4 regions of the Weizmannia sp. FSL K6-0777 genome follow, and region 1 is predicted to be linked to each of the others. Evidence: riboswitches for the same ligand, from Rfam matches in the RefSeq annotation. Region 1 holds a riboswitch; each other region holds the start of a gene.
What was found. A riboswitch is a leader RNA that binds a small molecule or an ion and turns the genes downstream of it on or off. The one in region 1 is predicted to bind S-adenosylmethionine.

Region 1 (5,578 bases):
TTTTCAACCAGCTCGCCGATCTTTCCTTTCATTTCGTCGGTGACATTGGAAATAATGACATTCTGATTCGGGGTCAGGCGGAACTCGCCCTGATGGATTTTTGCAATTTCGCGCAGCCCGGTCATCAAAGGATAGCCGTCAAAATCTTTGATCCTGCCGCTTTGGACAAATAACGTCAAATGCCATTTGCCATCGCCTTTGATCCAGCCGTAACGGTCGCCGTTATGGTCAAAATGGAACGGGCGGGCCTCCCCGAGATCCCAGCCGAGCCGTTCATTCAGTTCCGCCTTGATCCATTCAAGCCCCCGCGCGTCAATGGTGTACTTGAAACGCGCATTTTTCCGGTTCGCGCGGTTGCCGTAGTCGCGCTGGATCGACACCACTTTTTCCGCCACTTCAATCACCTGGTTCGGCGTGCAAAAACCGATGATCCGGGCAAGCTGCGGATATGTTTTCGGATCGCCGTGGGTCATGCCCATCCCGCCGCCAACCGCGACATTAAACCCTTCAAGCTTCCCTTCATTCAAAATGGCGATAAACCCTAAATCCTGTGAAAAAATATCGACATCATTGGAAGGCGGCACAGCAAACCCGATTTTAAACTTCCGCGGCAAATACGTTGGCCCGTACAGCGGCTCTGCCTCTTCCTGCTCTTTTGTATCAATGATTTTTTCATCTTCCAGCCAGATTTCATGATACGCGGAAGTCCGCGGCAACAAGTGGTCGCTCGTTTTTTTCGCCCATTCATACACCTCGGCATGCACATCCGACTGGTACGGGTTCGGGTTGCACATGACGTTCCGGTTCACATCCCCGCACGCGGCAAGCGTCGTCATGAGCGCATCGTTCATTTCCCGGATGGCCTGCTTTAAATTCCATTTTAAAATGCCATGCATCTGGAATGTCTGCCGGGTTGTCATACGCAGCGTTCCGTTCCCGTATTTTTGCGCCAGTTCATCCATCACAAGCCACTGTTCCGGGGTCGCAACACCGCCCGGAATGCGGACACGCACCATAAACTGGTAAGCCGGCTCCAGTTTCTTTTTGCGCCGATCGTTGCGGATATCGCGGTCGTCCTGCTGGTAGCTGCCATGAAATTTCAACAGTTTATTATCGTCTTCGGATATCGCGCCGGTCAGTGGATCTTTGAGCCCTTCCGCAATCGTCCCTCTTAAAAACCGGCTTTTTTCTTTTATCGTTTCAAGCGGATCAAGTTTTTTATCAGCCATCTTCCTGCCCCTCTCTGTTAATACACATCACGCTGGTATCGTTTTGCCCGTCGCATTTCCTGTAAATAATCCTCTGCCTCTTCCCTCGCCATATTGCCTTCTGTTTCAAGAATTTCAAGCAGCGTTTCCTGGACGTCGCGGGCCATCTGCTTTTCATCGCCGCACACATACACACAGGCGCCTTTTTCAAGCCATGCATAAAAATCTTTGCTTTTTTCAAGCATCCGGTGCTGGACGTATATTTTTTCTGCCTGGTCGCGCGAAAAAGCCACATCCATCCGTTCGAGCACGCCATTTTTCAGCCAGTTTTGCCAGTCAAGCTGATACAGAAAATCCGTCGCAAAATGCTGGTCCCCGTAAAACAGCCATGTTCGTCCGGTGATCCCTTCCGCTTCCCTTTCTTCCAGGAAAGAACGGAACGGCGCCACGCCTGTTCCCGGCCCGATCATGATCACCGGCACATCCGGGTCAGCCGGAAGTTTGAAATTCGGATTGCGGTGGACATAAACCGGCAGCTTGTCTCCCGGTTTTATCCTGCCTGCGATTTGCCCGGAGCAAACCCCTTCGCGCACCCTTCCGTTTGCTGTATAGCAGTCCAGTGCAATGACAAGATGGACTTCATCGGGGTTCGCTTTCCAGCTGCTTGCGATCGAATAAAGCCGCGGCGGCATTTTCCGGAGCATTTGTACGAAAGCTTGCACTTCCACTTTTTCCGGCGGATATTCCTCGACAAGATCGAGCAGGCCCCGCCCTTCAAGGTACGCCTTTGCCTCCGCTTCATTTTCAAGCAAAGCCGTAAGCGCTTTGTTTCCGAAAAGCACGGCTGCCTGCTGAAGCAGCGGTTTTGTTAATCTCGTAATTTCATAATGTCTGAGTAATGCTTCCCTGGCCGGCAGCACTTCCCCTTTTTTATTGACCGGAACTGGTTCTTCCGGATCCCAGCCGAGCTTTTCGATCAGCCGTTCCACGAGTTTCGGATCATTTTCCGGGTAAATCCCGATGCTGTCCCCCGGTTCAAATGTAAAACCGGACCCTTCAAGGGATAGTTCGATATGGTGCGTTTTTTTATTGGACCCTTCCCAGTTCAAGTTGATATTTTCCAACACTTCCGCCTGGAACGGGTTGGATTTGGAATAATCGGTGTTTGCAGGCCGGGTGGCATCCGCAGCGGTTGAAGCCGGCAAGGCAGATGCCCGGAGCACGCCTGCAACCCCTTCAAACCATTCGCGGGCGTCCTCTTCATAATCCACATCACAATCCACCCGCGGATAGAGCCTTTCCCCGCCCAACTCTTCCAGCCTCTTGTCGATCTCTTTTCCGACCTTGCAAAAAAACTCATATGTCTGGTCCCCAAGCGCCAAAACGGAAAAAGGGACCCCGTCCAGTTTTGGGGCTTTTCTGCTGTGGATCAGCTCATAGAAAGACAATGCGTTGTCAGGCGGATCCCCTTCCCCTTGTGTACTTGTAATGATGAGCAGATACCCTGCATTTTTTAAATCTTTCGGCTTGGCTGCATCGAGTGCCGAAAAAGATACGGTAAACTGCATTTCTTTTAATCTGGCGGCGAATGCTTCGGCAAGCGCCTGGGCATTGCCTGTCTCGGAACCAAACAGCAGCGTAACCGTTTTGGTTGCCGTCTGTACCGGTTTTTCAGCAACAGCTGTACTTCCCGGGGGATTCGTTCCTTGTTCGGCAAACGGATAGGTTAAATATCCGCTTAGCCATAATTTTTGCTGATCCGTTAATAGTTGCAGCAGTTCATTTAACTTTTCCGCCTGTTCTTTACTAAACGGGCTGTTTTGTACACTTAACGGCAAATCTTCCACCTCGCAATGTTTGCATGCACTTTTCATTTGTTTATTTATGTATGACATCCTAATCCAAATAGACATAGAAGTTTACTTGGATTTTAATCCGCTTCTTTCCATGAGAAGCGCCTTCGAAAAAAGCTCTCCTTACAAAGATAAGAAGAGCCGGCGCACAATGGTCAACTTCTCTTATCTTTCAGACGATTGTCTGCAGGAATTGGCACAGTGTTTTTCAACCTGTTGCCGAGGCTTCAAAGGGCCTTTCCCTCCACCTCTCTGGATAAGAAGCACAAATCATTATTTAGAAATCATTGAAAACATTATACAATCAAATACAGGTACAGTCAATTCTTTTTTGAACAGATGGGACATTTAAAAAAGGAAAAGGGTGGCAAGTTCCGCATCAAGCGTCCCCCCAATATACTTTATGTATCTTTTGCACAGAATGAGGGGGGAATGGATGAATATCCGCATTTACCAGGGGAATGAGATGACGCCGGAAGATGGAGATGCCAATATTGTGATCGATGTAATCCGCGCGTTTACGGTTGCCCACCATGCCTTTTTGGGCGGCGTAAAAGAAATATGGCTGGCTGACTCAATAGAAACGGCTTTTCGTATCAAAAACAAATACCCGCATGTTTTGCTCACGGGCGAAAGGCACGGCCTTCCGATCCCAGGATTTGATTTTGGTCATTCACCGGCCGCCATCGCCAAACAGCCGTTAGCCGGCAAAACGTTGGTACAAACATCGACAAACGGGGTAAAAGCAGTTTTTCACGCCCTTCACGCAAAGGAAGTCTATGTTACCGGCTTTTCGAATGCAAAAACGACGGCAAAATGGGTCCGGCGCAAATGGAAAGACAAAGACAACGCCCGCATCAACATGATTGCTTCCCATCCGACGGGGGAAGATGACCTGGCATGCGCGTTATACATGGAAAGCATCCTCACCGGCTCCGGCACGATAAAGCCGGAATCAGTGATCAAGGAGATTGTAGATGCCAGTGTTGCAAAGAAATTTCTTGATCCCGGCCAGCCTGCATTTAACCCGGCTGACCTGGAATTTTGCATTAAAGAGAGAGACTGCGGGTTTGTGATGAAAATGGATCCAACAGGAGAATTTCCAACGATCGTGAGGGTTGAAGATGAATGACCATGGTTTGACACTGCCTTTACGCAATGAGAAACCGCGGGATTGCGGAATCACCATCTTAATTGACAATGGCATTCCGCTGAACTTTTTTAAAGATACCATGAACAGTGCAGCCCCTTATATTGATTTCGTCAAATTCGGCTGGGGGACATCGGTCGTTTCACGCCATTTGGAAGAAAAAATAGATCACTTGAGGCAAAACGGCATTGCCTTCTTTTTCGGCGGCACTTTATTTGAAAAGTTTGCCAGCCAGGGAAAAACGGATCGGTACGTTCAATACTGCCGGCGGTTTGAATGCGAATATGTTGAAATCTCAAATGGCACCCTGCCGCTGTCCAATACGGAAAAATGCCGCTATATTGCGGAGTTTTCAAAGGAGTTTAAAGTGTTAAGTGAAGTCGGCTCAAAAGATGCTGCCAAATCAATGGCCGATACGCCAGCATTATGGTTGGAATCGATTAGTCAAGATTTAGAAGCAGGCGCATATAAAGTGATGACAGAGGCAAGGGAAAGCGGCACGAGCGGCATTTGCAACGGGGACGGTGAAATACGGGAGGAGATGTTTGCGGCCATCCTGGACTCGGGGATTCCCCGCGATTCTTTCATTTTCGAAGCACCCAACAAGCAGCTCCAGGCTTTTTTTATCCACCATCTCGGCCCGGATGCCAATTTGGCCAACATCCCTTTTTCGGATGCCCTTGCGCTTGAAACATTAAGGCTCGGTTTGCGATCAGATACTTTTTTTATTGGAGGAGATTCCCATGAGAGAAACGGATAAAATTTTTCATTTGGCGATTCCGTGCAAAGATCTTGATGAAACAGCCGATTTCTATCAAAAATTAGGCTGCAAGGTGGCGCGCCGATATGATGACCGGGTCACTTTCAATTTTTTCGGGGACCAGGTTGTCTGCCATCTAAGCCCTGAAAAAATTGACCTCAATCCGAAAATGTATCCCCGTCATTTCGGCATTACTTTTTTGGATAAAGCAGCATTTGAGGAAACCCTTCAATCTGCAAGGAAAAACCATTTACCATTTTTCCAGGAGAAAATGGTCCGATTTGGGGGCAGGCAAGAGGAACATTGGACATTTTTCCTCCAAGACCCCTCTAACAACTTGCTCGAATTTAAATATTACCATGATGAAAGCATGGTATATTAACCAGTCCCATTCATTGCTCAAGGCCGGGCCATGCGCCTGCTTTTTCTAGACAGCGACCCCATTTTGTCGGCTTGCAGGCATGCTCTGGGTGTAGCGGTTTCTACTCCTAATCTGCCTCAGCAAAAGGCGGCTGATGTTTTACGCCGGGTTCTTCACGAAGTTGCAGTGAGCCTTCCTTCTGCTTCACATCAAAAAATTACAAGCAAACCATGCAAAAAACCGCAG
Region 2 (5,578 bases), 1.3 Mb from region 1:
CCGGCGCGGGAATCGCAGACATGATATGCACGAGCGGTGGCAGCAGAGCAATGATGGAAACGAAACAAGCACCATACAAAAATGGTTTCAGCACTTTTATACCGGTTTGTGCAACATAGCCTGCCGCTGCTGCAATCGGAACCGCACCGACAGCGGAAAAGATGCCGGCAAGCAGCTGGTTGATGCCGGATATGAACAGACTGCTCCGCACCCGCTCTTGGCGGACTCCCGTCACATTTCCCATGACGCGCACAGACGTAATCATATTCGCAGTTAACAAAAGCCCGATGAATACACCGGTTGTGACGGCACCGGAATCAAAACGCGGTTTTCCAAAATCAAACACAGCGGGAAGAGAGAACCAGCTTTCCCCAAATGTAATAGCCGGTGCTTCACCGAAAAGCGCGAACAAAATCCAGCCGCAAATCAAGCCGAGCATGATCGAATATTGCTTGACCCACGGTTTCTTTACATGGCCAAAATAGAATGTAAGCAATACGGTGACAAGGCTCAAAACAGCAACAAGCGGCCGGACTTCCTGATGGGCACCCGTAATGCCGAGCATCCCTTTCATAAAAGAGCCGCTCAACTGCAGCACCAACAACAGCAAATAAATAAATGTCACTACCGGCGTAAACAGTTTATTTAATTGGTCCACAAGTCCGGTAAAAGCGAGCAGGAAGAAAAAGATGCCGGTTACAATCAGTGCGCCTGCCAAATATTGCAGAGATTCAGTGCTTGAACTATACAAGCTGCCGACAAGCCCTGCATAAATGGCAAACACGCTCCACCACAACCCGGCCGGCCCTTCATTGATGGGCATTCTGTGGCCGAAAATTCCTTGCAAAAGGCCGCCGATCCCGAGTACAAAAAGCGTCCGCTGCACAAACAGGGCAGTCTCACCTGCACTGAAATGGAAAGCATCCGCAATGGCAATCGGGGCCGCGATCGACCCGGCGATCATAAATGCCATCCATTGCAGCGACGAAATCAATGTTTTCATAGACACACCGTTCTTTCCGTTCAAAAAATGGAAAATACCAGTAAATATAATTATAGCAAAACAGGTTTTACATTTTAAACATAATACACTTTGCGGACGAGGGAGGGATAGCGGGCATGGCGGATAGCGGCATAAACAGGGGTTGCAAACCGGACGGGGCGCGGGTTAAGCCATGTTTTTTGCCTCTATTTAAATGATATATATGTGGCAGGGGCTAAGCTATGTTTGGATCCGCAAAAAATTTCTGGGCGATCTTCATGCAGAACGCTTTTTGTTTGTCACTAAAAGAGTTGCGGCTGCCTTTACTTAGGCATGCTATCTCGAAAAAAATTATGATGGATAATTTTTGCTGGTGCTACGTGGTAGCGGCATGGCCGGTTATGTTGAGGAAGCGAGGTCAAAAGGTGTTGTTTCTTAACATAGAGCGCGTCTACGTTAAGAAAGCGAGCGAAAATAGCTTTGTTTCTTAACATAGAGGTCGGCTACGTTAAGGAAGCGAGCGAAAATTGCGTTGTTCCTTAACATAGAGTACGTCTACGTGAAGAAAGCGAGAAAAAAAGGTGTTGTTTCTTAACATAGAGGCTGTCTACGTAAAGGAAGCGAGGTAAAAAGACATTGTTCCTTAACATAGTGCACGTCTACATTAAGGAAGCGAGCAAAAAAAGTGTTGTTTCTTAACATAGAGCCCGTCTACGTTAAGAAAGCGAGCAAAAAAGACGTTGTTCCTTAACATAGAGTCCGTCTACGTTAAGGAAGCGAGGTCAAAAGGCGTTGTTCCTTAACATAGAGCCCGTCTACGTAAAGGAAGCGAGCGAAAAAGGTGCTGTTCCTTAACATAGAGCCCGTCTACGTTAAGGAAGCAAGCAAAAAAGACGTTGTTTCTTAACATAGAGTGCGTCTACATTAAGGAAGCGAGGTAAAAAGACATTGTTCCTTAACATAGAGCATGTCTACATTAAGGAAGCGAGAAAAAATTATATTGTTCCTTAACATAGAGGCCGTCTACGTTAAGAAAGTTCGGTAAAAAGATGTTGTTTCTTAACATAGAGGTCGTCTACGTAAAGGAAGCGCGGTAAAAAGACGTTGTTTCTTAACATAGAGCGCCTCTACATTAAGGAAGCGAGCAAAAAAGGCACTGTTCCTTCAAATAGAAGCGTCTATGTTCATTCTTTGCCAAAATTTGTTTGGGTAAAAACAATCCGGGCAATGGATCCCTTGCCCGAAAACATTCCTTATTCTGTGACGCTTACGCTGGCGCTGGCAACTGCCCGTTTGTGTCTTCTGATTGTATAGAAAATGAGGATGGCCCATATTGCCGCAATGGCTGTATAGGTAACGCCGTACCAGCCGCTACCGGCGCCCGCCATTTTTAATAAAGTTTGCACGTTGCTGAACACAATCATGCCGCTGACAATGACAGCCAGCAAATGAGCCGGTAAAATTTTAACCAGATAGGCTGCAATCGGCGCGGCGATCAGGCCGCCAAGCATGAGGGCGATCGTCCAAATCCAGTTAATTTGCATAGCGCCGAGGGATAAGAGGAAACCGATGCTTGATGCCAAGGATACAGCAAATTCACTAGTATCCACCGAGCCGATCACTTTCCGCGGTTCGATGTCATTTCTGGACAGCAAAGCCGGTGTGGCGATAGGGCCCCAGCCGCCGCCCCCCGTTGCATCAAAAAATCCTGCGACAAAGCCAAGTGGGATAAAAAATATGTTTGACCTGGTTTGCTTTTTGACTTTCGACGCCCCGCGCGTATTGAACAGAAACCGGGTAAGAATATAGAGGCCAAGGGCGATCAGAAAAATAGAAATGTACGGTTTTAATGTGCTTGCAGGAAGATGGCTAAGCACGGTTGCCCCGAGAAAGGCGCCGACAGCTCCAGGTACAACCAGTTTCCAAATGATCCCTTTATCGACATTCCCAAATTTCATATGTGAAACTCCGGAAGCCGCCGTTGTAAAAACTTCCGCCAAATGCACAGAAGCTGACGCGACAGCCGGCGCAATCCCGAAAGCTAGCAAAAGTGAGGTTGAAGTCACCCCGTAACCCATTCCAAGAGATCCATCCACCAATTGCGCGGCAAGGCCGACAAGTGCTAAGACAATTAATTTTTGCATGTTCAAGTTCCTCGCTTTCTTCATTCATAAATTTAATTCATCCTGATGTAGAGGAATTATACGCATCAGGGCCTATCCTGGTTCAAACGGCCGGCCTTGCAGAAATAAAAAACTTTCCGCCATTTTTACGGAAAGACAGCGAGTAAAGGATAAGCGCTTATCTTTCAAAATGGTACCCATTTTGCTGGAATTGGCACCTTGCTGCTCGCTGCAGGTTGCCGGACTTCATCGGGCCAGATCCCTCCGTCGCTCTTGATAAGTTATTTGTTGTTTAAAATTTTATCAGAAAATAAATGGAAGTCAATATAATTATTGCAAGTTTTTTTATCGGATTTATCCGAATGGAGGGATAAAGAAAAAAACTCCCTATCAGATCACGCTCTGTCGGGAGTTTTTTTTCTTTACGCTGATTGGTTTTTTTAAAGCAGGTTCAGAACCAGGCGGGGCATCATGGCCGCTTTCATTTGCTTCACAAAACGAAAAAGAGTCCAAACGGGTTGGCGTGCCGCCCATTCTGGCAGTTTGACACGCCGTGCACACCGTGTCTGTCCTCTCACCGCCAAGGGAACCGGTTTTATCAACACCGCTTGTTTGTGCTCGCTTATCGCGCAGTTGTATTTCTGTCCTCTCCCTGCCCAAAAGACCGGTTTTATCAACACAGCCGGCTGGAGCCTATTCCTTTCCTTTGATTCTCAGTGACAGGACGACGAGCACGATTAAAATAGCAAGGCAGACGCTTATTCCAATCGGGTTTCCGCCGCCCAGCAAAAAGGACAGGAAAATGCCTGCCAGTGCAAGCAGCGCAATCCAGACCATGAAAGGATACCCTTTTACACGGAAGGAAGGCAATTTTGCATACGACTTCCGGAGCCGCAGTTCGGCTGCGCAGATGGCGATCCAAACAAGGACGACGGTAAATCCCGGGATGGTCATCAAATAGCTGATGACCTCATTCGGCGTAAGATAGGCCAGAATCACGCCGGCTAAAATAAACAGTGAGGTCAGCAAAATACTAATGAGCGGGACGCCTTTCCGGGAAATTTTTAAAAAGGCGTGCGGCGCTTCTCCGGACTGTGCCATGTTAAACAGTGTGCGTGAAGTGGCATAAATGCCGGAATTGGCGGCAGAAAGAACGGCCGTCAAGAGCACAAAATTCATCACATGGGCGGCAGCGGGGATCCCTGTGCGGCTGAATACCTGTACAAACGGGCTTTCCACGGAAGAAACCTGATTCCACGGGACAATGCCACAAATGACCAGGATTGGCAAAATATAAAAAAGCATGACACGAATAACGGTCTGTTTAATCACACGCGGCAACACTTTCTCGCTGTCTTTTGTTTCCGAAACGGTAACGCCGATCAGTTCCGCCCCGCCGTATGAAAACATAACGATCAGAAAAGCATTGAACGTACCGTGAAGCCCGTTCGGAAAAAAGCCGCCGTGCGCGGTATAGTTGGACAGCGTGGAAGATGTCCCGGGGAATAAACCGAATAAAATCAGCGCACCAAGCAGGATAAAAACGATCAACGTGATAATTTTAATGCCGGCAATCCAAAATTCAAATTCGCCGTAGTACTTCACTTCAATTAAATTGATGCCGACCATGAAAGCAGCACAGAGCAAACTGAGCAGCCACAATGGCGCGTGGGGAATCCAGAATTGCAGGAAGCTCCCGGCTGCAAGCAGTTCCACAACTGTCACAATGACCCAGTTGATCCAGTACAGCCAGCCAATAATGAAAGAAACCCGGCTGCCGAACGCTTTGTGGATCAGATTTTGGACGTTGAGGCCGGGGTGGACGAGCGCCATTTCCCCAAGCGCTGACATGACAATGAATAAAAGTACGCCGCCGATCAGGTAAGAAACGGCAACACTTGGGCCGGCAAGGCTGACGGTATCGGAGCTGCCTTTAAAAATGCCGGTTCCGATCATCCCGGCCAATGCGATGAACTGGACATGCCTTGGTGATAAGCCTTTTTGCAAATGATGTTGGTTTTTTTCCATTTCTATCAATCTCACTTTTCTGTTTTAGATAAACGCTTTTCAGTGCTAAAGCATTTATTCTATTTTAGCAGAAAAAAAGGAATATTGATATACAAAAAAATGGAATCGCCGGATGACAGATCCACCCTCATTTCACACCAAAGCAAAATGCAAAAAACGGCGGGACACCACTCATCGTAGTATCTCGCCGTTCTGTTTAATATGTGTCCCGGGATGGTTGCCGAAGCGCTGAATATCCATATTTGAACATGTCGTTCTATTTAACTTGTGCTCCGCGATGGGCCGAAAGAAGAGGAAAATGCGCGGACGGATCCCCTATTCAGCTTACTTTTTATCAAACCCTTGTCGTTCTACAAATTCCTTCATAAAAACGCGCGACGGTTCTTTAAAAAATTGTGCCATTTGGCCTGTCCAGGTATCGTTCCTTTTTCCGTTTGTGCGTTTT
Region 3 (5,578 bases), 1.1 Mb from region 1:
GCTTTTACTAGCCAACGAAAACTGACCGAGCTAACCCTCTTGTTCCAAGAGTTTTGTTACTTATGATAACGCTAATAAGCGTAATCCCTCATTTTTGATATTGATTGCTGAATTGTGATCGCGATCTAATACAAAGCCGCAAGAACATTTATATACACGTTCAGATAATGGCATTTCTTTTTCCTTGCCGCAACATGAACACTTCTTAGTGGAGGGAAACCACTTATCAATTTTCACAAGTTGTTTCCCCTGTTCTTTTAGCTTATACGCTAAGAAAGTAGTGAACATCCCCCAGCCGTTATCATGAACGCTTTTCCCAAAGTGAAGGGCTTGAGACATCCCTTTCATGTTCAAGTCCTCAATCACGACAGCATCAAAGTTAGAAGCTAATTCTTTTGACTTATGATGAAGAAAATTCATGCGTTGGTTCGCCACTTTCTCATGTAATTTAGCCACTACTAGTCGTTGCTTGTTCCAACGTGCAGAACCTTTCTTTCTTCGAGAAAGAATTCGTTGTGCTTTTGCTAATTTATCTAAGGCTTGCCGATAGTAACGTGGGTAATTGGCTTTCTTACCCTGTTCACTCTCGACATATAGACCATCCATAGCAAAATCCAAACCAACAACTTTTTGTATTTTAACTGGACGAATATCTTTCTCATATTCTGTCAAAATTGAAATGTAGTACTTGCCTGTCTTTGTTTTAGAAATAGTGCAAGATTTGATTTTATAATCAGCAGGTATCTCTCTATGCTGTTTCATTTTTATTGGCTTTTTGATTTTTGGCAGTTTGATATGACCATTTTCTAGCTTAATATTTCCGTTGACCATATTAGTTGTATAGGATTGTTTTGCTTTACGATTTTTGAACTTTGGAAAATCCGCATTTCCTTCAAAGAAATTCTTATAAGCAGTCTGTAAGTTCATTTGTGCATTTGCCAAAGCTAAAGAATCCACTTCTTTTAGGAATGGAAATTCACTTTTATATTTTGCAGGAGTCGGAAACTTTTGCTTTTTAAGCAATTCTTTATCATCCTTGAACTTTTCATACGTTTCTTTGCGTTCAGCTAACATCTTATTGTAGACAAAGCGAACACAACCAAATGTCTTAGCTAATAATGCGGATTGTTCTTTGTTTGGTAACAAACGAAACTTGAAAGCTTTGTTTTGCTTGGCCATATCAATTCACCTCACTTTGTGCGGAAAAATTTCGTATATATTGATTATATCGTAAAAAATCCGTACAATCAATATGAGGTGATAATCATGAGAGAAGAGAAAGAACGTGTAGAAATTCGTATGCCTAAGACGATATTAGAAAAATTGGAGCAATATCAAAAAGAAAATGGGATTCCAACTAGAACAGCCGCAATCTTAGAATTGTTGAGAAAAGGATTGGAAAAATAACTTTGGCTAAAGCCAACCGAAATTCATCTCCCACCTACTCATTGGTGCGATTCGCACCTTTACATTCCTTGAGGATGGGAGACTTCTTTCGGAAAGCCGTTAAAAACCGGACGGACGATTATCATGCAATTTTGTTCGAAACCCGTCTGCTCGGGCAAAAAGCGGTGTGCATCAGTGGCGAGGAAGCAGTCAAAATGTTTTATGACCCGGAAAAATTCAAACGAAACGGGGCTGTGCCGAAACGTATTCAAAAAACGTTGTTTGGCGAAAATGCGATCCAGACGCTCGATGGAAAAGAGCATCTCCACCGGAAAGCGCTGTTTTTATCGCTGATGGGGCCGGATGCGCAGCAGCATTTGGCACAAATGGTCCGGGCAGCATGGGAAGCGCGCATCCCCGAATGGGAGCAAAAAGACCGTATTGTTTTGTTTGACATCCAACATGTGAAAAAGAAAACGCCTGCCGGTTAATGGCGGGCGTTTTCTTTTTTTCTTAATCGTCGCTTCCCAAAATGCCGAGAATTTGCAAAATGTAAATAAACAGGTTGATAAAATCAAGGTACAGGCTTAAAGCCAGAAGCGGGACCATTTCCTCGGAAATGCCATGGTGCTTCATTTGGTTAAAGTCAAAAACCACATACAGGGAAAAAACAATCGCGCCAATGAAGGAATACGCGAGCATCCCGGTTGAGGTTAGCGGACTAAAAATGCTGAATATTCCGATGAAGATCAATGCCAGCAATGCGACAAGCAATGCGGTGCTTAAAAAGCCAAGATCCCTTTTGGTAACGGCCCCAATGACACCCATCACGGCAAAAATGCCGAACGTGGAACCAAAAGCGAGCAGCACGACTTCAGCACCAGCCTGGGATGCATAATAAGCCACAATCGGATATGTCGTAATGCCGGAAATAAAGGTGAAGGCATAAACGAACATATACCCGACGCTCTTTTTCCTCCTTAACCAGAAAGCGGCAATGACCATTACAATTTCCGCGACCATCAGCGGCATCATGAGCGCAGGCGGAATAAATCTTCCCGTATATAAACCCGCGGTTGCAAACAGCAGTGAAACAGCAAAGACGCCAAGCACTTTCTGGAACACAGGCCTTGATTGTACAGCCTCCATAAAACCCCTCCTTGTTTTTCTTAGTACTATTATATTTTCACATCGCCCCTGATTTCAATCTTTCCGTCCCATTTTAAAAAATAATGCGAGTGCCCTTGACAAAAATGGGCGAAACATTTAAAGTGTATTTAAACCAAATAATATTTAAAATTCTTATCCAGAGAGGTGGAGGGACTGGCCCTTTGAAGCCTCGGCAGCGGTCTTTTTTTAAAGAACTGTGCCAATTCCAGAAAGCAATTGCTTGAAGATAAGAAGAGCGGACGGTTCTATTTTGCAATCCAAACCTCTTCTTATTGCCGAAGAGGTTTTTTTTTGATGGGCCTATGCAGTTAAAAGCAATTTCTTTCTGCGCACAGCAGCTGTTTAAAAAAATATGCAGAAAGAGGGAATCATGATGACAAAAACATTAACAAAAGCGCCGTACAGAGCAGACATTGTCGGAAGTTTTTTGCGCCCGGCCCGGCTGCACGATGCGCGGGAAAAATTTGCAGCGGGCACCATTTCGGCGGAAGACTTGCGTGCAATTGAAAATGAAGAAATCCGCCGGCTTGTCGACAAACAACTTGAAGCCGGCCTTGAAGCAGTAACGGACGGGGAATTCCGGCGAAGATTCTGGCATACGGATTTCATGGAGCATTTGAACGGGGTGGAAGGGTATGTACCGAACCATGGATACCGGTTTGTTGGCATTGAAACAGAAGCTTATGACGTCCGGGTAACCGGAAAAATCTCCTTTAACCCGGACCATCCGCACATAAAAGATTTTATTGCGCTGAAAGAAATCGCCGGGGACAGGGCGATTGCGAAAATGACCATTCCAAGCCCGAATCAGTTTTTCAATGCCGGGATCCGCAATGAAGACATTTACCCGGATCTTGAAGAATACACAAATGATATTATCCAAACTTACCGGGATGCGATCAAAGCTTTTTATGATGCCGGCTGCCGCTACTTACAGCTGGATGATGTCTATCTTGCCGGCCTGTGTGCACCGAAACTGCCGTTTACAGACAGTGACCTCAAGAGGGAAAGATTGATTGATCTCGCTTTACATGTAGCTAACAGCGTACTGGAAGGTAAGCCCGATGACCTGACCATCACAACCCATCTGTGCCGCGGCAACTACCAGTCGAAATGGGCTTTTGAAGGCCCATATGATAAAATTGCCCCGAAAATCTTTGCAAACGAAAAAGTAGACGGGTTTTTCCTTGAATACGACGATGAGCGTTCCGGCGGATTTGAACCGTTAAAATACATTCCGGAAGGCGGACCGAAAGTCGTGCTTGGCATTTTTACATCGAAAAAGGGCGAACTTGAAGATAAGGAACTGATCAAAAAACGAATTCAGGAAGCATCCAGGTATGTACCGCTCGAACAGCTTTGCATCAGCACTCAGTGCGGCTTCTCCTCCACCCACCACGGCAATCTTTTAACAGAAGAACAGCAGTGGGAAAAAGTAAAATATATTGTGGATACCGCAAAGAAAATTTGGGGATAAACCGGAAAAACCCGCTGGGCAGCCAGCGGGTTTTTTATCCGTCAGGACCGTGATTCAAGCACGAATCCCTTTTTCTTTTCATACAAGCTGTTTGTTCATAATTGAAGCGCACAGCCAGCTTTAATGCGAATGCTGGGCACGACCAACACTCCGTCGAACCCCGTGTGTGCGGGCTGCTTCTTCAGCCGGTGATTTAATGAAAAGCGTAATCGCAAAAGAGATCAGGCAGAGAATCGTGATCGCATGGAATGTCGGCATAAAGCCCCCGAGAAGAGAAGCAATGACCGATCCGGATAATGCGCCGATGCCGAACCCTTGGTAAATCACTGAATAATTGGCGCTTTGATTTTTCAGACCGAAGAAGTCTGAAATAATAGCCGGAAATACGGTGACATTTCCGCCGAAACCGAAAGCAATCGCTGCAACACAGATAAAGAACAAGGCGAAATTTAAGTGGGCATAGCTTAAAACGGAAACCGCAATGGCCGTTGCAAGCAGCGTCCCTGATACCACTTTCATTCTTCCAACATGGTCTGATAAACCGCCGAGAATGAGCCGTCCGATTGTGTTAAAAACGGCAATGAGTGCAACTGCATTGCTGGCCGTCGCAACATCCAGCCCGACAAGCCTCGTGCCAATGTCTTTTACAAGGCTGATCAGATACAAACCACTCATACATGCAGTGAAGAATACGATGAATAAAAGGTAAGCTTGTTTCGTTTTGAGCATTTCTTTGATGGTAAAATCTTTTCCGGCCGGTTGTTTGGATACAGTACCGGATGTGGTTGCATTTTCTGCTTCTTTCAAGAGGAAAGATCCGCCGGTGATCATGACAATCGCAATCACTCCCCAGCAAAGGAAAGCCTGTGTGACGCCAAACGAACTGAGGACGGCACCGTTTATAAACTTAAATACCAGGCTGCCAGTCCCGTACGCCCCGACGGAGATGCCTGAAACGAGGCCTTTTTTATCCGGAAACCATTTCATTAAATTGGATAAAGTCGTGATGTAAGCTGTCCCGTCAGCATAACCAACGATAAGCCCTGCCAACAGATAGAGCATCCAAAGTGTAGGTGCAAATGCACTCAAGATTAATCCTGCGCCAAGCAAAATGCCGGAAAAAGCAACCAAGCGGCGCAAACCCCATTTTGCCTGTAATTTTGTGGCAAACAATGTCGATACCGCAAGTGCCAGGCTTAAAATGGAAAATGTCGTCGATACGGCACTCAATTGCCATCCAAATTTATCAACAAGCGGCTGGTTAAACAAACTCCAAGTATAAACCGTCCCAAGCCCCATTTGCACAATCATCGTCCCCAATACAATCAGGCTGCGGTTTGCTTTTTGTTCTAACATGTCCGGTTCCTCCCGTTTCTTCTGTCCTTTTCTACAGCTCAAATTATAGTACGAAAATAAGGAGGGAACGCATTTTCGGAACGAGAATGCTTTAAAAAGGAATAAACGGTATACAAAAAGGAATGGACGGCATAGGATCAACCGCTTCCTGAAACTTTCGCGCTATATGTCCATTCAAGATGGCATATG
Region 4 (5,578 bases), 1.4 Mb from region 1:
AACATTACATTGCCATGCGCCGTGATTACAAATTTTGAAAAACTCTCCCTTGAAACTTCGCTGCTGATGCTTGTTGCAATCGGCGTCTTTTGCAATCTAGTGATGATTGCAACCGGCTATATCGTTTCCTGGCGCCGTACCCATATGGAAAAAGCCTTTAACATGATCAATTATTCTGGTTATAATATTGGCTGTTTTACGCTCCCCTATGTACAAAATTTCCTGGGGCCCGTTGGTGTAGTGGCAACCTGCCTGTTCGATGCCGGCAATTCGGTTTTATGCACGGGCGGCACATATTCGATTGCTTCCGCCGTTGCCAACAACGAAAGAACAAATGCGGCATCTTACCTAAAAAAAATGTTTTCATCCATCCCGATGGATACCTATCTGATCATGCTTGCGCTGTCGCTTTTGCATATTACATTGCCGGCAGGCGTGACCACATTTACCGGAATCGTCGGACAGGCAAACGGCTTTCTGGCCATGCTGATGATCGGGATCGGTTTTGAACTCCGGCTTGAAAAAAGCCAGGTTGCGGGCATCTTAAAAGCCGTTATCATCCGTTACGGAATGGCCATCCTGTTTGCAGCATTCTTTTATTTCCTGCTGCCGCTGCCGCTTGAAGTTCGGCTCGTGCTCGTGATTATCGCGTTTGCGCCGATTTCCGCCGTCTGCACGGCATTTACCCAGAAATGCGGCGGCAATGTCGCCATGTCCAGCACGTTTAACTCGTTGTCCATTTTGATCAGCATTGTGTTGATGACCAGCCTGATGGTCGTGCTGAAGATCGCCTGAATCATGAAAAACCGCTTAGAGCTTCCATCCTCTAAGCGGTTTTTTGATGCGGTATCCGGTTTTTCCGAGCAGCCGTTCAGGCACTTGGCGGCTGCCCGGCCGGTCTTGCGTCCAGTCCGTCATGCTCAGGCCTTGGTGTTGATCTTAATCTGATACAAATCCCTTCTCCGGTCGGCCAGTTGCCGGACGGAGCCGCTGTTGCGGTTGCGGCGCAGCTTCTCAAGATCGACATCGCCGACAACGACGGTATCGACATTGGGATCGCATTCCCCGACAATGCCATCGCGGGCAAAACCGAAATCGGAGGGAGAAAAGATCCCGGACTGGGCATACTGGATATCCATGTTTTCCACGTGGGTCAGGTTGCCGACTGTTCCCGCAATACAGGTGTACACCTGGTTTTCAATGGCCCGCGCCTGTGCACAGTAGCGGACGCGCAAATAGGCCTGGCGGTCGTCCGTGCAAAACGGGACAAAAATAATGTTCGCACCGTGGTCGACAGCGACACGGGCCAGCTCCGGAAACTCGATATCATAGCAAATCAGAATCGCAATTTTCCCGCAATCCGTATCAAATACATTGAGTTCGTTTCCTTCCGCGATCCCCCACCATTTCCGCTCATTTGGCGTAATATGGAGTTTGGTCTGCCTCTCAATCGTCCCATCGCGCCGGAACAAAAAAGCGACATTGTAAATGCCCCCGTCTTCTTCCACAAAATGGGACCCGCCGATAATGTTGACATTGTAGCGTACGGCAAGCTCTGTAAACAGTTCAATATATTGGTCTGTGTACCCGGAAAGCCGGCGCACTGCCTGGTCAGGGCGTTTTTCTTCCAGGTAGGACATCAACTGTGTGGTGAAAATTTCCGGAAAAACGGCGAAATCAGAACCGAAATCCGCGGCCACATCGACATAATATTCTACCTGTCTGACAAAATCATCGAAGGAATCAATTTTTTTCATCATATATTGGATCGCTGTAATCCTGACCGGGAACGAAGCATGATAGACACGGCGGGACTTCGGCAAATAATCGACGTTATGCCATTCCATAAGCGTTGCAAATGAAGCGGATGCTGTATCATCCGGCAAATACTGCCTGTTGATCCGCATAATCTGGAACCCTTCAAGCAGCTGGAAGGACAGAACCGGGTCATAAATATTGTGCATCTCGACTTCTTCCACGTATTCGCGCGGGGTCATTTTGTCTTTATATTTGCTGTAATTCGGAATCCGGCCGCCAATGATGATGCTTTGAAGGTTCATTTTCCGGCAAAGCTCTTTCCGTGCCTCATACAAACGGTGCCCGAACTTCATGCGCCGGTATTCCGGGTCGATCATCACTTCAATGCCGTACAGGTTGAGCCCGTGCGGATTATGGTTGGTAATGTAGCCGTTCGCAGTGATCGTATCCCATGTATGCTGGTCTTCGTATTCATCGAAATTGACAATTAAGCTGGAGCAGGAACCGACGATTTTCCCTTCGTATTCCACGCAAAACTGCCCTTCCGGAAAAATCCGGATATGGCTTTCCAGCTGCTCGTGTTTCCACGGCTCCATCCCCGGAAAACATTTTTTCGACAATGCCATAATATCATCAATGTCTTCAAAGCGGATGTTCCGCACCTCGATTTTCTTCTCAAACTTGGATACATCTGTCTCTGGCACAATCTCACACCCTTAACACACTTTTTCTATTATCATACCCTATCCGAATCGGTTTTGCCCGAAAAGCAGCTGAAATGCCGAAAATATAAGTTGACAAATCGGAATAATATTATTTATCATAGTTTTAACAAATTATTTCTATACAGCTTATCAAGAGAGGGGGAGGGACTGGCCCGAGGAAACCTCAGCAACAGATTCTTTTTGGGAATACTGTGCTAATTCCAGCAAGCGCCAAGCTTGGAAGATAAGTTAAGGAGCCTCGCCCTCTTCTTAACTTTTCTTGAAGGGGGCCTTTCTTTTTTGGATCATCCGCATGGCCGGCCGGACCACCACGCACACACGAAATTTATTTTGGGGGGTATGAAAAATGGCTCATATTGATGAAACGAAAGTAGCCCGCATTATGGAATCATTGCAAAAACTGGAGTTTGGAACAGTGGTCATTTCGATCCATGAAGGAAACATCACACAGATCGAAACAACCGAGAAAGTCCGGTTTGCACTGGAAAAGAAAAAAGCGGCACTTCCCAAACAAAAGATGGGATGACGGGCGCCGGCATTCCGGTTATCTCTTTTCCCGTTGTTCGTGCTACACGAATGCCGGCATTTGGATATCGTCCAAATGCCGGATTTGTTTAAGAGTACAGCGGTATGGAAATTTGCGGAAATGCTGTTTTTAAAGCAGCATTCAGGCGGCCAGCCGCTTGCCGGTCGAGTTCATAAAACCCATCCTTTTTTTTCACTTGTTGGTCGAGAATGAACACCCCTTTTTCAATGCAAGTTGTCCCGAGCGAAGCCAAGACCGGTTTCAGGGCGTAATCGAGCGCGAGCAAGTGGCCGAATGTGCCGCCCATGGCGAGCGGCAGCACCTGTTTGCCGGATAAGCCATTTTGCGGCAAAAGATCCAGAAACGTCTTGAGCAGTCCGGAATAAGACGCTTTATAGACCGGTGTCAAAATGATTATCGTATCGCCTTCTTCCACTTTTCTTAATGCCCCGGTGATGGGCGGGCTTTGCCGGGCATGCATTAAATCGCCGGCCGGAAGTTCCCGGATATTGATGAGCTCCGGTTCGTACCCGTGCCCCCTTAACCCGGCCCTGATATAATCACGGATCCCATTTAATCTCGTATACGCAGAAGGGCTCCCGTTCAGCAGTACTATTTTTTCCGCCATATGAATCCCCCATTTCTTCCTTAATTTTTCATTGCATGCAAAACCGGGTGGCCGCTCCCTAAAATGCGGTTTAAAATATGATTGGCCGTTGCTGCAAAGAGGGCGTGGTCCCTTTTCCGCGGATAAGGGAGTTTTACCGGGCAGTCCATCCCAATTTCCCCTTCTTCGATTAACACTACCCGATCGGCAAGGGCGACTGCTTCTTCCACGTCATGTGTCACCAATATGGCCGTAAAATGTTTTTCAAGCCAAAGCGACTGGATCAGCGCATGCATTTCAATCCGGGTTAATGCATCGAGCGCCCCAAGCGGTTCATCGAGGAGAAGGATGTCCGGCTCATGGATTAATGCCCTCGCCAGTGCCACCCTTTGTTTCTGGCCGCCGGATAAAGACGAAGGCCAATCATTTGCACGCCCTTCCAGCCCGACTTTTCCAAGCATTTCAAGTGCCTTGTTCTTCCAGTCGCCCGCAAGGCCAAGCCCGACATTTTGAAGCACGGTTTTCCATGGGAGCAGGCGGCCGTCCTGAAACATCATTTTTGCCGATCCGTTTCTGCCGGATAAAGGCGCCCCGTTTATAAGGATTTTTCCGCCGCTTGCCGCTTCAAGTCCTGAAAGCAGCCTGAGAAGCGTACTTTTGCCGCATCCGCTCCTCCCAACAATCGCAACAAATTCCCCTTTTCTTATTTTTAAATGAAGATGGCGCAGGATGCGATGGCTGCCGAATGATTTCTCCAGCCCCTCAATCTCTACAGCAAACGCCTTTTCTTTCGGCATCGTTTCCTCCTCCTTTATTTTTGATATGACGGGTGCCACTTTAACAATCGTTGTTCTGCGATTTTTGCCAGCCAGTCGGACAGTTTTCCAAGAAGGGCATATAAGACAATACTCAAAACGACAACATCAAGCTGCATGAACTCGCGGGCGTTCATGGCCATATAGCCAATGCCGGAGTTGGATGCAATCGTTTCGGCCACAATCAAGGTTATCCATGTGACCCCGAGCGCATAGCGCACACCGACTAAGATGGAAGGAAGCGCCCCCGGCAGGATCATATGCCAAAAAAGTGCCGTCCCTTTCAGCCCGTAAACTTCTCCCATTTCGATTAGCGCTCTGTCCACCGAGCGGATGCCATGGAACGTATTTAAATAGATTGGAAAAAAGGTGCCGAGCGCAACGAGAAACAGCTTCGCTTCTTCCCCGATCCCGAACCATAAAATGACAATCGGAATTAGGGCAAGGTGGGGAACGTTTCGGATCATTTGCACGGTACTGTCGAGCAGGCTTTCCGCTTTTGTGGACAGCCCGGTAAACAACCCGAGTCCAAATCCGATTCCGCCGCCAACCAAAAATCCGATCAGTGCCCGTTTTGTGCTTGCGCCGATATAATCGAAAAGCTGTCCGGATTGTGTGAGACCCCAAGCCGCTTTTACAACGGCAACAGGGCTTGGGAGCACATTGGGTGGCAAGATGCCAGCAGAACTTGCAAGCTGCCAGGCAAACAGCAGGCAAACCGGCACCACCCACGGCATGACGCGTTTTTTTAACATCAGATCGGCCTCCTTACTTTAATACTTTCGGCAGTGCATCGTTCGCCACAATCTCGCCGAACGGGCTGATGACATTGGAAACGGGGGCATCAGGCTGTTCAAGCGGAAGGTATGGGAACAACAGCTCAGCCGTCCGGTACGCTTCTTCAAGATGCGGATAACCGGATAAAATGAACGTTTCAATGCCAAGCTCTGCATATTCCTTCATTCTTTCTGCGACAATTTCCGGGCTCCCTACAAGCGCCGTTCCCGCCCCGCCGCGCACGAGCCCAACGCCGGCCCAAAGGTTCGGGCTAATTTCAAGATTGTCCCGGCTGCCGTTGTGAAGAGATGTCATCCGTTGCTGGCCGACCGAGTCAAACCGTGAAAAAATCTTTTGGGACGCATGGATG

Region 2: linked by a shared signal. The riboswitch ahead of NST70_RS14100 (sulfite exporter TauE/SafE family protein) and the one ahead of NST70_RS07745 (assimilatory sulfite reductase (NADPH) flavoprotein subunit) in region 1 are both predicted to bind S-adenosylmethionine.
Region 3: linked by a shared signal. The riboswitch ahead of NST70_RS13260 (5-methyltetrahydropteroyltriglutamate--homocysteine S-methyltransferase) and the one ahead of NST70_RS07745 (assimilatory sulfite reductase (NADPH) flavoprotein subunit) in region 1 are both predicted to bind S-adenosylmethionine.
Region 4: linked by a shared signal. The riboswitch ahead of NST70_RS14925 (YezD family protein) and the one ahead of NST70_RS07745 (assimilatory sulfite reductase (NADPH) flavoprotein subunit) in region 1 are both predicted to bind S-adenosylmethionine.

The regions. Positions count from the first base shown of each region.
Region 1 covers NZ_CP151971.1:1,661,033-1,666,610, reverse strand. The annotation lists gene cysI (assimilatory sulfite reductase (NADPH) hemoprotein subunit) at 1-1,229, opposite strand, end outside; gene NST70_RS07745 (assimilatory sulfite reductase (NADPH) flavoprotein subunit) at 1,247-3,103, opposite strand; SAM riboswitch class I at 3,224-3,324, opposite strand; gene NST70_RS07740 (2-phosphosulfolactate phosphatase) at 3,498-4,193, shown strand; gene NST70_RS07735 (phosphosulfolactate synthase) at 4,186-4,971, shown strand; gene NST70_RS07730 (VOC family protein) at 4,955-5,353, shown strand.
Region 2 covers NZ_CP151971.1:2,921,709-2,927,286, reverse strand. The annotation lists gene NST70_RS14105 (purine/pyrimidine permease) at 1-1,003, opposite strand, end outside; gene NST70_RS14100 (sulfite exporter TauE/SafE family protein) at 2,236-3,126, opposite strand; SAM riboswitch class I at 3,281-3,388, opposite strand; gene NST70_RS14095 (amino acid permease) at 3,799-5,133, opposite strand; gene nfsA (oxygen-insensitive NADPH nitroreductase) at 5,458-5,578, opposite strand, start outside.
Region 3 covers NZ_CP151971.1:2,748,326-2,753,903, forward strand. The annotation lists gene NST70_RS13235 (hypothetical protein) at 1-66, shown strand, start outside; gene NST70_RS13240 (RNA-guided endonuclease TnpB family protein) at 61-1,179, opposite strand; gene NST70_RS13245 (ribbon-helix-helix protein, CopG family) at 1,267-1,407, shown strand; gene NST70_RS13250 (hypothetical protein) at 1,482-1,877, shown strand; gene NST70_RS13255 (Bax inhibitor-1/YccA family protein) at 1,900-2,535, opposite strand; SAM riboswitch class I at 2,686-2,789, shown strand; gene NST70_RS13260 (5-methyltetrahydropteroyltriglutamate--homocysteine S-methyltransferase) at 2,930-4,033, shown strand; gene NST70_RS13265 (OFA family MFS transporter) at 4,154-5,389, opposite strand.
Region 4 covers NZ_CP151971.1:3,110,523-3,116,100, forward strand. The annotation lists gene NST70_RS14915 (AEC family transporter) at 1-795, shown strand, start outside; gene NST70_RS14920 (bifunctional GNAT family N-acetyltransferase/carbon-nitrogen hydrolase family protein) at 921-2,465, opposite strand; SAM riboswitch class I at 2,607-2,713, shown strand; gene NST70_RS14925 (YezD family protein) at 2,830-3,009, shown strand; gene ssuE (NADPH-dependent FMN reductase) at 3,098-3,637, opposite strand; gene NST70_RS14935 (ATP-binding cassette domain-containing protein) at 3,658-4,413, opposite strand; gene ssuC (aliphatic sulfonate ABC transporter permease SsuC) at 4,428-5,186, opposite strand; gene ssuD (FMNH2-dependent alkanesulfonate monooxygenase) at 5,200-5,578, opposite strand, start outside.